Regions from separate parts of the Mesorhizobium sp. 01N446 genome, predicted to be linked through region 2. Evidence: predicted binding sites of a transcription regulator. Region 2 holds the regulator's gene; each other region holds the start of a gene.

Region 1 (3,099 bases), on a different contig from region 2:
CGGTGCGGAAGATGACGCGGGCGCCGGTCGAGGCGGTGCGGCTGATTTCCGACCACAGCGCATTGAGCTGGTCATCGGTCATCCAGTCCTGCGCATCGAGCAGGATGAAGCGGTCGACGGTGCCCGCATCCTTGCCGGCCAGGAACTCGATCAGATTGGCGTGGTGGATGGCGACGCGGTCGATGTTGCCGCGGATGGTGTCGTAGTTCTGCTTTTCCAGATAGGCGGGCAGGGCGGCCTCGCCGGGCTCGGGATAGCGGCGAGCAAAGGCCTGCCAGGCGAAGTAATTGTTTTCCAGGGGAAAATCGCAGGCGAGTTTTTCCAGCCGGGCCTTCAGCACGCTGGCCATGGTGCCGTCGCCTGATGTGATCAGCGAATCATACTGCGCCGGCGGAATGCCCAGGCCGAAAAGCGAAGCCTTGCGCGAGGTCGCCCATTTCAACAGCTTCCTGTCGAAGACCGGCGCCAGCTCATCGTTGAAGAAGCGGCGCTGTTCGCCAATGTTTTTGGCTTCCATCATGCGGGCCGGGTTGACGCCGAAGAATTTCGCCGTGCGGTGGCCCATGGCGATGAACAGGCCGAGCAGGCCGGTCTGGTAGAAATTGCGGTCGAAGACGCCGATGCGCCGGCGGCCGCGCCAGTTGCGGCGCTCCCAGTACTGACGGCTGACCGGATCGAGATGCGGCGCGATGAAACGATCGTAGGCTTGCGAATTGTGGCTGGTGTCGGCGGCCCCGAAGAAACGAAACAGATCGCCCTGCGAGGGCAGGCGGCGCACCGCCTCAAGCTTCATGCGGTTCAGCGCGACATGGGCGGTGGTGAGGTCGACGGCGTCGACCCTTGCCGGCGAACGGGTGAGGTAGGCCAGGATGTTGCAGCCGCCGGAAGCGATGGTGACGACGCGATGGTTTTGGCCGAGTTGCATGGCCTCCATGTCGACATCGGGGTCTTCCCAGATCTGCGGGTAGACGAGACCGGAAAACAGGAAGGCGAACAGCCGCTCGGAAATGCCGGCTTTGGAAAGCGCGCGGTTCTGGTAGACGGCCTTTCCAACTTCCTTGCCGCGGCGAAAAACCAGATCCGAGGAGACGTCGGTCATGACAAATTGATTCCCCATTTGCTCTGGCGCAAGCGGGTAACCCAGGGTCATGACAGGCCGGTGACAGCCTGTTGACGTGTTCTTTACAGCCGTCGCACGCAAGATCGGTTGGCACCTCACCGCAACGTCATTTGGTACCACCTTGTTTTCGGATATTCATTCGAAGGATGGGAGCAAGACGGTGATTGGTTATGGTCTGCGCGGGAGCGGGCCGATGGGAGTCTCACAGTTCAGTATTGCGTTGCGGCGACTCCGAGAGGCCCGCCGGCGTTCAGGCAGGCAGCGATGTCGAGACCCGGCAGAAGCGGGAACCGGTGAAGATGCCGTCTGCGATCGGCTATAGACGCGACATAGACGGGTTACGTGCCGTCGCCGTCATCTTGGTCCTGGCGTTTCACGCTTTCCCGGCTCTTGTTCCAAACGGATTCATCGGCGTCGACATCTTCTTCGTGATCTCTGGCTACCTGATCACTTCGATCATTGTCAGGGACACGTTCACATACAAGCGTTTCTACGCAAACCGCGTCCGCCGGATAGTTCCGGCGCTTGTCCTGGTGTTGGCGAGCGTTTTTGCTCTGGGGTGGCTTCTCTTCGACCCTGAAGAGATGGCCAGATTAAGCAAGTCGATTCTGGCCTCATCGCTATTCTTTCCGAATTTTCAATTCTGGAGCGAAGTCGGGTATTTCGATGCCGCATCCGAAACAAAGCCGCTGCTGCATCTTTGGTCCTTGGGGGTTGAGGAGCAATTCTACGTTGTCTGGCCGTTGTTTTTAGGCGCCCTGGTCTGGTTGAAACGGCCCGTTTTGGCGCCTCTCATCCTGGTTACGCTGGTGTCCTTGGCGGTCAGTATCTGGTTATCTGTCCGAGATCCAAATGCTGCCTTCTATGCCCCGTGGTCGAGGGCTTGGGAGCTTTCGTTGGGGGGGATTATCGCAACCGCGAGTTTCAGCGCTGGCGGTCGTCACGCGTCATCTTACCGGGCAGATCTTCTCGGCATCGCCGCGATCCTGGCGATATCGGCGGCAGCGTTTGTCCTCGGCTCCAAAACCCTTCTGCCGAATATCGCCGCTACCCTGGGCACCGCGGCGCTGATCTGGGCTTCGTCCGGATCAGTGAACCGGATGCTTGGCGGCAGGCTGTTGGTCGCGATCGGATTGATCAGCTATCCCTTGTACCTTTGGCATTGGCCGCTCCTCGTCTTCGCAAGAGCATATGAAGGCAGCCCGCTTTCTGCCCCGCAAACATTTGTCTGTCTGGGGGCAAGTCTTGGTTTGGCGGCAGCGACGTATTGGTTTGTCGAAAAGCCCATCAGATTTGGAGCGTGGAGGCGATGGAGCCTTCAGCCTCTGGTGGCGGCCGCGGCGCTCCTGGGGTTATCAGGGTTTGCCGGCGTTTTCACACAGGGGTTTCCTCTGAGATTTCCAGCAGAAATTCGCGATGTCCTCGCCTACGGGCACTATGAGCATGCCAAGGACGGGCGTGCCGTGGAGTGCTGGATAAGAAACGAGGATCCGTTCACGGCTTTTGCCCCTGAGTGCGCCCTCAAACCGTCGGTCGGCGGACAGAAAAGGTTACTTGTGTGGGGCGATTCCCATGCCGCCCGGCTTTATGCCGGTATGAGAACCGAACTACCGCCTGATGTTGATATCGCAGAATTCACCAAGGACAGTTGTCCACCCTTGCTGGATCTGAGCGGACCATGCGGAGACAGTAACCGCTCCGTTCTCGATGAAATTCGACGCAGCAATCCCGATACGGTCATACTCTTCGCAGTCTGGGGCCTGTATGGAGATTGGGGAAATGGCGCCACCCTTCGACACGATCTTGCGGAGACCATTGCCGGGATAAAAGCATCCGTGCCCGCGAAGATAGTGGTCGTAGGACCCGCGCCTGTGTGGTCCGATGCCTTGCCGAAACTCGTATATTTGTCATGGCGGGATTCCGGCAAGTCATTGCCCGACCGACTGAGCCATGGGTTCAAGGCGGACATCTTTGAAAAC
Region 2 (3,099 bases):
TTCCTCTCCGTCGCCGTCATCGACTATGCCGGCCAGGTGATATCGGAGGAACAGCGCCGGCTGGACACGCTGACCATGTCGCGCGAAGCGCTGATCGGCGAATGCACGGCAATCGTGCGACGGCGGCTCGAGGATCCCGACATCGATGTGCGCAGCGTCGCCCGCATCGCGCTGGCGATCCAGGGCATCACCGACACCGAAGCCCGGGCGATGCTCTGGTCGCCGATCACGCCGCAGACCGACATCGCCTTCGCCGACATACTCGAAGCCGAGTTCGGCATCCCCGCCACCATGGAAAACGACTGCAACATGATGGCCGTGGCGCTGCGCTGGCGCGATCCCGAGCGCTACCGCGACGACTTCATTGCCATCCTTTTGTCGCACGGCATCGGCATGGGCCTGGTGCTGAAGGGCGAGCTCTTCACCGGCACCCATTCCTCGGGCGGCGAATTCGGCCACATGATCCATCGGCCGGGCGGCGCGCTCTGCCGCTGCGGCCGCCGTGGCTGCGTCGAGGCTTATGCCGGCAACTATGCCATCTGGCGCAACGCCAGGCAGCTCAGCGAGGACACCGAGCCGGTGGCCGATGTCAGCGACGCGCAGATGCGGGCATTGGCCGCCACGGCACGCGAACGGGACGGGCCCGAGCGCGAAGCCTACCGCAAGGCCGGCGAGGCACTTGGCTACGGCCTCGGCAGCCTGTTCGCGCTGATCGATCCCGCGCCCGTCGCCATGGTCGGCGTCAGCGCCGCCGCCTTCGACCTGATCGAGCCGGCACTGCGCGAGGCGATCGCCCAGACCGCTGGCGGCCAGCACTCGAAATCGATCTCCTTCGACACCGAGCCGAACGAGCTGCCGCTGATCCGCGAAGGCTGTGCCATGCGCGCGCTGACCTTCGTCGACCAGGAGATTTTCGCGCCGGGCGTGCAAACGAAAGCGGGCCTTGCCGCCAAGAAAAACGTCGCCTGAATCAGGTCGCTTTCAATCTTCCCTGATCGCGTAGCCAGCGCCGCGAATGGTGCGGATGACATCCGGCATGCGGCCATTGTTGACCGCCTTGCGCAGCCGGCCGACATGCACGTCGACAGTGCGTTCGTCGATGTAGATCGTCTCGCCCCAGACATTGTCGAGCAGTTGGCTGCGCGAGAACACGCGGCCGGGGTGGCGCATCATGAATTCGAGCAGGCGGAATTCGGTCGGTCCGAGCCGGATCTCGCTCTTCTTGCGATAGACCCGGTGCGATTCGCGGTCGAGCACGATGTCGCCGACCTTGAGCACGCTGGACAGCACTTCCGGCTTGGCGCGGCGCAGCAGCGCCTTGACGCGAGCCATGAATTCCGGCGTCGAGAACGGCTTGACCAGATAGTCGTCGGCGCCGGTGGACAGCCCACGCACACGGTCGCTTTCTTCGCCCCGTGCGGTCAGCATGATGATCGGCAGCCGCTCGGTCTCGGGCCGCATCCGCAGGCGCCGGCAGAGTTCGATGCCGGACACCGCCGGCACCATCCAGTCGAGCACCAGGAGGTCGGGCACGTTCTCCTGCAGGCGGATTTCGGCTTCATCGCCGCGTGTCACCACCTCGACCTGATAACCCTCCGATTCCAGATTGTAGCGGAGGAGCACGCCGAGCGGCTCCTCGTCCTCCACCACCATGATGCGTGGTGCGATCATCGCTTGGTTACCCCTGCGCTCAGGCCGCCGGCGCCGACATCGCCGTCTCGTCCTGCTTTGGACGGTTGGCGGGCAGTTGCGTGCCGGTCAGGACATAGTACGCGTTCTCGGCGATGTTGGTCACATGGTCGCCGATGCGTTCGAGATTCTTGGCGCAGAACAACAGATGCGTGCAGGCCGTGATGTTGCGCGGATCCTCCATCATGTAGGTCAGCAGTTCGCGGAAGACGGAGGTGTATTTGACGTCGATGCGTTCGTCGTCGGCGCGCAGCTTCGCCAGTGCGGCGGCATCGCGCGCCGCATATTCCTCGATCACGCCCTGCACCTGGATCAGCACCAGCTGCGCCATGGCGTCGATGGAATGCGACAGGTCGCGCGGCGTGGAGCTGAGGCCGACGGTGCCGACGCGCTTGGCAATGTTCTTGGCAAGGTCGCCGATGCGTTCGAGATCACCGGCCATGCGGATCGAGCCGACGACATGACGCAGATCGTCGGCCATAGGCTGGCGCTTGGCGATCAGCGTGATGGCGCGGTCGTCGAGCTCGCGCTGGCGCGCATCCATGATGGCGTCGTCGGAGACCACGCGCTGGGCGAGCGCATTGTCGGAATTCAGCAGCGCCTTGGTGGCGCCGCCGACCATCGAGCCGGCGAGGTCGCCCATGTCGCTGATCAGCCTGCTGATCTGTCCGAGATCCTCGTCGAAGGCTGCGACTGTGTGTTCGGCCATGATCCTGGTCCTCGTATGCGTGCGATCAGCCGAAGCGGCCGGTGATGTAGTCTTGCGTGCGCTTCTCGCGAGGCGACGTGAAGATCTTCTCGGTTTTGTCGAATTCGACCAGTTCGCCCAGATACATGAAGGCCGTCTGCTTCGACACGCGCGCGGCCTGCTGCATGTTGTGGGTGACGATGACGATCGTGTAGTCGGCCTGCAGCTCGTCGATCAGTTCCTCGATCTTGGCGGTCGACAGCGGGTCGAGCGCCGAGGCCGGCTCGTCGAGCAGGATGACTTCCGGCTTCACCGCCACGGTGCGAGCGATGCACAGCCGCTGCTGCTGGCCGCCCGACAGGCTGAGGCCGCTGGCGTTGAGCTTGTCCTTGACCTCGGTCCACAGCGCCGCGCGCTTCAGCGCCTGCTCGACACGGCCGTCCATTTCGGCCTTGCTGATCTTCTCATAGAGCCTGACGCCGAAAGCGATGTTCTCGTAGATCGACATCGGGAACGGTGTCGGCTTCTGGAACACCATGCCGATCTTGGTGCGCAGCAGGTTGAGATCCTGCGAGCGGTCGAGAATGTTCTGGCCGTCGAGCAGCACCTGGCCCTCGGCGGTCTGCTTGGGATAGAGCTCGTAGATGCGGTTGAAGACGCGCAGCAGCGTCGACTTTCCGCAACCCGAAGGGCCGATGAAGGCGGTGACGCTGCGCTCGGGC
Region 3 (3,099 bases), on a different contig from region 2:
TCGATCACCAGATCGGCGGCGCCAAAACGATCCTTTGCCGTCAATTGCTGGTGCCAATAGGGGTAGAGCAAGGCCGGCCGGCTGACCTCGTCGAGGCGCTGGCGTTCCTCATGGCTGAGCGCCAGGCTTGCGGCCGCGAGATTGTCCTTGAGCTGGGCATCGTTGCGGGCGCCGATCACCAGCGAGGAGACGGCGGGGCGTCCGAGCAGCCAGGCGAGTGCCACCTGTGCGGCCGACACGCCGCGATCCCTGCCGATCTCGACCAGCACGTCGACGATCCGCCAGAGCCGGTCCTCGTCGCGGATCGGCGGCTCGGACCAGCCGGCGAGTTGCCGTGCGGTCGGGCTGTCGCGGTGGTATTTGCCGGACAGCAGGCCGCCGGCGAGCGGGCTCCAGACCAGCACGCCCAGTCCCTGGTCGACCGAGATCGGCAGAAGTTCATATTCCGCCTCGCGCGCCTCCAGCGTGTAGTGGATCTGCTGGGTGACGAAGCGCTGCTGGTGGCGGCTGTCGCTGATCCCGAGCGCCTTCATCACCTGCCAGCCGGACCAGTTGGAGCAGCCGATATAGCGCACCTTGCCCTGGTTGACCAAAGTGTCGAGCGCCGCGACCGTTTCCTCGACCGGGGTAAGCCCGTCCCACTGGTGAACGAAATAGATATCGATGACGTCGGTCTTCAGCCGCTTCAGGCTCTTCTCGCATTCGCGGATCAGGTGGTGGCGCGACAGGCCTTCGTCGTTCGGCCCGCCGCCGATCCGCATGCGCGCCTTGGAGGCGATCAGCACGTCGTTCCTGCGCTTGCCGCCGAGCGCCTCGCCGATGATCTCCTCCGACAGGCCGTTGGAATAGACATTGGCGGTGTCGATGAGGTTGATGCCGGCGTCGATGCACATGTCGATCATGCGTTTGGCTTCGGTAAGATCGCTGTTGCCGACCGCGGCGAAGGGTCCRGTGCCGCCGAAGGTCATCGTGCCCAAAGTCAGTGTCGAAACCTTCAGGCCGGAACGGCCAAGGGTGCGGTATTCCATGTCAGTCCTCGCGATCGTGTTGAATGGGGGCGGGGCCAAAGGGCTGCCCGGAATGTGACGGCCATTTGTAGGACAATTCAGCCGGCTTGTCGCCATGCCATGGCGATGGATCAATTGGACATGGCGGCCGCCGCGGCGGCCGCTATCGCGCTTGGGCTGCAATAAAACCGTCACTGCCGGTCTATATTGAAGTCGGCTCAGGTGTTTCCCTTCCAGGCTGCTGGCCAGCACTTTGGGGCGCCGTACGGAAACCGACAGGGCTTGCAAGCGGAGCAGTGCAAATGACCGAGCTAAGACAGAATTCTCCCGCCAAGGACTGGCTCGAAGCCGAGCTCGCCGACACGCTCGACGAAGATTATGAGCTCGAGATGTCGGAGCCGGCGCTGTCGATGGAGATCGCCAAGATCTACAAGAACGCGCATCCGCCTTCGATCGACCGCATGCAATATTTTCGCGACCTGATCACCCTGCAGTCCGAACTGATCAAGCTGCAGTCCTGGGTCGCCTACCACAAGAAGAAGCTGGTGGTGATTTTCGAGGGGCGCGATTCCGCCGGCAAGGGCGGCGTCATCAAGCGCATCACCCAGCGGCTCAACCCGCGCATCTGCCGTGTCGTGGCGCTGCCCGCGCCGACCGAGCGCGAGAAGTCGCAATGGTACTTCCAGCGTTATGTCCCGCATCTGCCGGCAGGCGGCGAGATCGTGCTGTTCGACCGCTCCTGGTACAACCGCTCCGGCGTCGAGCGGGTGATGGGCTTTGCCGATGGAGGGCAGGTCGAGGAATTCTTCCGCGACGTCCCCGAGTTCGAACGCATGCTGGTGCGCTCGGGCATCACTGTCGTGAAGTACTGGTTCTCGATCACCGACGAGGAGCAGCAGATGCGCTTCCTGATGCGCATCCATGACCCGATGAAGCAATGGAAGCTGTCGCCGATGGACCTGCAGTCGCGCGTGCGCTGGGAGCAGTACACCAAGGCTAAGGAAGAAACCTTCGCCCGCACCAACATTCCCGAGGCGCCCTGGTTCATCGTCGAGGGCAACGACAAGAAGCGCGCGCGTCTGAACTGCATCGATCATCTGCTCAAGCAGATGCCGTATGAAGAGGTGCCGCACGAGGAAATCACACTACCGGAACGCGTCTTCAATCCCGAATACGAGCGCCAGACGCTGCCGCGCGAACTTTACGTGCCGGAGAAGTATTGAGACTAGCTCCCTTCTCCCCGTCACTATACGGGGCGAAGGTGCCGGCAGGCGGATGAGAGGCAGCGCCAGCGTCGAAAGTTGGGCCTAGTCATCCTTCAACCGTATGCAATCGCTTGCGTCGCCGGCAGCGCAAATCTTCGAAACGTCAGCGCCGCCCCTCATTGCCCTGCCGGGCATTTCTCCCCGTAGAACGGGGAGAAAGCCGCTAACCACGTTTGATCACCACATGCGTGGCAAGCGCCGTCGCCACCTGCTCGGTGCATTGATAGCCAAGCTTCAACATGTCCAGGCCAGCGAAGAGGTGCTCGCCCTTGCCGAGCAACACCGGCGAGATTGCCAGATGCATCTCGTCGATCAAGCTCTCCTGCAGATATTGCCGGATGGTGGAGACCCCGCCGCCGATCCGCACATCCTTGCCGCCGGCCGCCGCCTTGGCCTGTTCGAGCGCCGAATGGATGCCGTCGGTCACAAAATAGAAGGTCGTGCCGCCTTCCATCGTGATGGGCGCCCGCTCGTGGTGCGTCAGCACGAAAACCGGCACATGGTAGGGAGGGTTGACGCCCCACCAGCCTTTCCAACTGTCGTCGGGCCACTCGCCGCGGATCGGCCCGAACATGTTGCGGCCGAGGATCCATGCGCCGAGGTTTTCGAAACTGCGCGCCGCGAACGTCTCGTTGATATCGTTGGTGCCGCCATCTTTTCCGAGCACCATATTGCGGAAGGTTGGGGTGTCGACAAACCACTTGTGCAAGGATTCCCCGCCGATGCCGAGCGGGTTTTGCAGATCCTGATCGGGACCGGCGCCGTAGCCGTCGAGCGACAGGGTGAATGCGTTGACACGCAGCATGGACATGAAAGCCTCCTTTGTA
Region 4 (3,099 bases), on a different contig from region 2:
TGCACGTAGTTGCGCAGCTTGCCATCCTCGCGCCGCACCACCAGCGACATTTTCGCGTGGGTCTTCAATTCGAGGAAACCGAACACGACCTGCACGCCGGCGCGCTCGAGGTCGCGCGCCCAGCGGATGTTGGCTTCCTCGTCGAAGCGCGCCTTGAGCTCGACCAGCGCGGTCACCGACTTGCCGGCCTCGGCGGCGTCGACCAGCGCACGCACGATGGGGCTGTCGTTGGAGGTGCGGTAAAGCGTCTGCTTGATCGCCACCACTTCGGGATCGGCCATGGCCTGGCGCAGGAACTGCACCACGACGTCGAAGGATTCGTAGGGGTGATGGACGACGATGTCCTTCTCGCGGATGGCCGCGAAGCAGTCGCCGCCATGCTCGCGGATACGCTCGGGAAAACGCGGATTGTAGGGCGTGAACTTCAGGTCGTCGCGAGGAATGGAGACGATCTCGGAGATCTGGCTGAGCGCCAGCGGACCGGTCAAGACGCTGATACGGCTCGACGAGACGCCAAGCTCGCCGGCGACGAACTCGCGCAATTCGCCAGGCATCAGCCTGTCGAACTCGATGCGGATCACCGACCCGCGGCGGCGGCGCTTCAGCGCCGTCTCGAACAGGCGCACGAGGTCCTCGGACTCCTCCTCGACCTCGATATCGCTGTCACGAATGATACGGAACGTGCCGGAACCCTTGACCTCATAACCGGGGAACAGCTTGCCGATATAGAGGCCGACCGCCTCTTCCAGCGGGATGAAGCGGACATGGTTCTTGCGATCCGGAAGCCGGATGAAGCGCTTCAGCGCCACCGGCAGGCGCAGAAGCGCGCTCATCTCCTCGCCATTCTTGCGGTGGCGCAGCTGCAGCGCCATCGAGAAGCCGAGATTGGGAATAAACGGGAACGGATGCGCCGGGTCGATCGACAACGGGGTGAGCACCGGAAACACCTGGTCCTGGAAATGCTCTTCCAGCCAGACTTTCTCGTCCTTGGTCAGCGCATCGCGCGTAATGCTCTCGATACCTTCCTTGTTGAGCAGCACGGTGAGCGCCGAAAGGCTCTTCTGCTGGTCTTCCTGCAGCCGCTCGACTTCGCGCAGCAGCTGTTCGAGCTGCTGTTCGGGCGTGCGGCCGTCAGGGCTTTTCAGCGTGATGCCTTCGCGCACCTGGCCGGCGAGGCCGGCGACACGCACCATGAAGAACTCGTCGAGATTGGCGGCCGAGATCGACAGGAAGCGGACTCGCTCCAGCAGCGGATGATGGGTGTTCAGCGATTCCTCGAGCACGCGGCGGTTGAACTGCAGCCAGGAAAACTCGCGGTTGACGAAACGATCCGGGTTGCCGCCCTCTGCACTGGCCACCTCGACGTTGACGAATTCGCTCTGCACCGGCTTCAGTTCATTCATCGTCCCTGCCCACAACCGTTCCTTTGAAGCGTCGCCAGATGGCGATGGACGCTCTAACATGCCTTTATGACGTGTGATCGGTAGCGGAATCGCTTTGCGCCCGCGCTCACACGCTTAACCGGCTCAACTTATCCTCTGACAGGGTTTTGCGACAGTTTCATTTCATCGATCTTGCAAAGAGACCTGTTATGATCCAGATGCATGCGAGACTGCGTTAAGGAGACGACGATGGCAGGCGGTTCCATTCCCCATTTCCAGAACGATGCCGGCCATCCGGCGATCGACATCGGGGTCAAGGAATTCATGTGCACGGGCGCCAATCCGCCTTTCGACCACCCGCATGTGTTTCTCGACATGGGCGACGACAATGAGAAAGTTTGCCCCTATTGCTCGACGCTCTACCGCTATTCGCCGAAGCTGAAGGCGACCGAAACGCTGCCGGCGGGCTGCCTCTACATCGACCAGGCCGCCTGATTCCTTCCCGACAGAGCTGATGGACGACACGCGCTCCCGGCAAATCGTCATCGCCGGAGCGGGCGTCGCCGGGCTGACCGCGGCACTTGCTTTTGCCAGACGCGGCTACCCCGCGCGGGTGTTCGAACAGGCGCCGCGCCTGGAAGCCGTAGGCGCCGGCCTCCAGCTCTCTCCCAACGCGACACGCATCCTGCGCGACCTCGGCGTACTCGACCGGCTGTTGCCGGCGGCGGTGCGGCCGGAGGCGGTGGTGCTGAAGGATGCCAGGACGTTGCGCCAACTGGCTCAGGTGCCGTTGGGGCAATCGGGTGAAGACCGCTGGGGAGCCCCGTATCTCGTCGCGCACCGGGCGGACCTGCAGAGCGCGCTGATGGCGCGTGTAGCAGAGATGCCTGATGTCCATCTCACAACCGGTGCGCGCGTCCAAAGAATTGCGACCGGCAGCCATGGTGTCACGGCGACCGTCGAGCTCGGCGGCAAGACGGCAGAGGAACAAGGCTCCTTGCTGGTCGGCGCCGATGGCGTCTGGTCGTCGGTGCGCGGGCTTGTCGATGCGAAAAGGATGGCATCGCCAAGAAGCCGTTTTTCGGGAGAGTTGGCCTGGCGCACCACCGTCGCGGCCGACAGCAGCGCCGGGCAAGCCTTTGTCGCGATCGGCGCGGCCGATTGCGTCACGACTTTCCTGCATCCAGGTTTCCACATGGTCGCCTATCCCGTCAGCAAGGGCGACGCCTTCAACCTCGTCGCCTTCACCAAAGGCGAGCGGATCGCCGAGGGCTGGTCCGGCCATGCCGATCCCGGCATCCTCGCAGCCGCTATGCGCGGCACCGCGCCAGGACTCGTGAGGCTGGTGGAAATGGCCGGCCCTTGGCTGACATGGCCGCTGCATACCGTCGAACAGAAACAGCCCTGGACAACGCCAGCCGGCATCGCGCTGATCGGCGATGCCGCCCATGCGATGACGCCATTCGCGGCGCAGGGCGCGGCGATGGCGATCGAGGATGCGGCGACGCTTGCCACTCTGGTCGCCGACTTCCCCGGCGATCCGCGGCAGAGCCTCAGCATCTGGGAAAATCTGCGACGGCCCCGCGTGGAAAAGGTGCTTAAGCGCGGTGCGCTCAACCGGCTTGCCTGGCACGCCCGAGGCCCGGTGGCGCTGGCCCGCAACCTGGTGCTGGCGACACGACCGGCGGAGAAGCTCGCGGCCGACCTCGACTGGCTC

The links. Region 2 encodes PhoB, which activates phosphate uptake and scavenging genes when phosphate is short. Its sites were predicted from a motif close to TGTCATNNANCTGTCAT; they were not measured.
Region 1: AC1DPX_RS11120 (BtaA family protein) is a predicted target of PhoB. The motif match lies at 1,160-1,176, and genes of this name have one in related genera.
Region 3: ppk2 (polyphosphate kinase 2) is a predicted target of PhoB. The motif match lies at 1,186-1,202, and genes of this name have one in related genera.
Region 4: AC1DPX_RS27915 (RNA degradosome polyphosphate kinase) is a predicted target of PhoB. The motif match lies at 1,552-1,568, and genes of this name have one in related genera.

What each region holds. Positions count from the first base shown of each region.
Region 1 is NZ_JBFTRA010000002.1:578,900-581,998, reverse strand. Features, by position in the region: gene AC1DPX_RS11120 (BtaA family protein) at 1-1,150, opposite strand, end outside; gene AC1DPX_RS11115 (acyltransferase family protein) at 1,420-3,099, shown strand, end outside.
Region 2 is NZ_JBFTRA010000001.1:1,617,416-1,620,514, reverse strand. Features, by position in the region: gene AC1DPX_RS07860 (ROK family protein) at 1-969, shown strand, start outside; gene phoB (phosphate regulon transcriptional regulator PhoB) at 982-1,671, opposite strand; gene phoU (phosphate signaling complex protein PhoU) at 1,691-2,398, opposite strand; gene pstB (phosphate ABC transporter ATP-binding protein PstB) at 2,424-3,099, opposite strand, start outside.
Region 3 is NZ_JBFTRA010000008.1:297,553-300,651, reverse strand. Features, by position in the region: gene AC1DPX_RS27285 (aldo/keto reductase) at 1-1,028, opposite strand, end outside; gene ppk2 (polyphosphate kinase 2) at 1,310-2,230, shown strand; gene AC1DPX_RS27275 (dihydrofolate reductase family protein) at 2,436-3,083, opposite strand.
Region 4 is NZ_JBFTRA010000009.1:68,031-71,129, reverse strand. Features, by position in the region: gene AC1DPX_RS27915 (RNA degradosome polyphosphate kinase) at 1-1,403, opposite strand, end outside; gene AC1DPX_RS27910 (zinc-finger domain-containing protein) at 1,632-1,877, shown strand; gene AC1DPX_RS27905 (FAD-dependent monooxygenase) at 1,897-3,099, shown strand, end outside.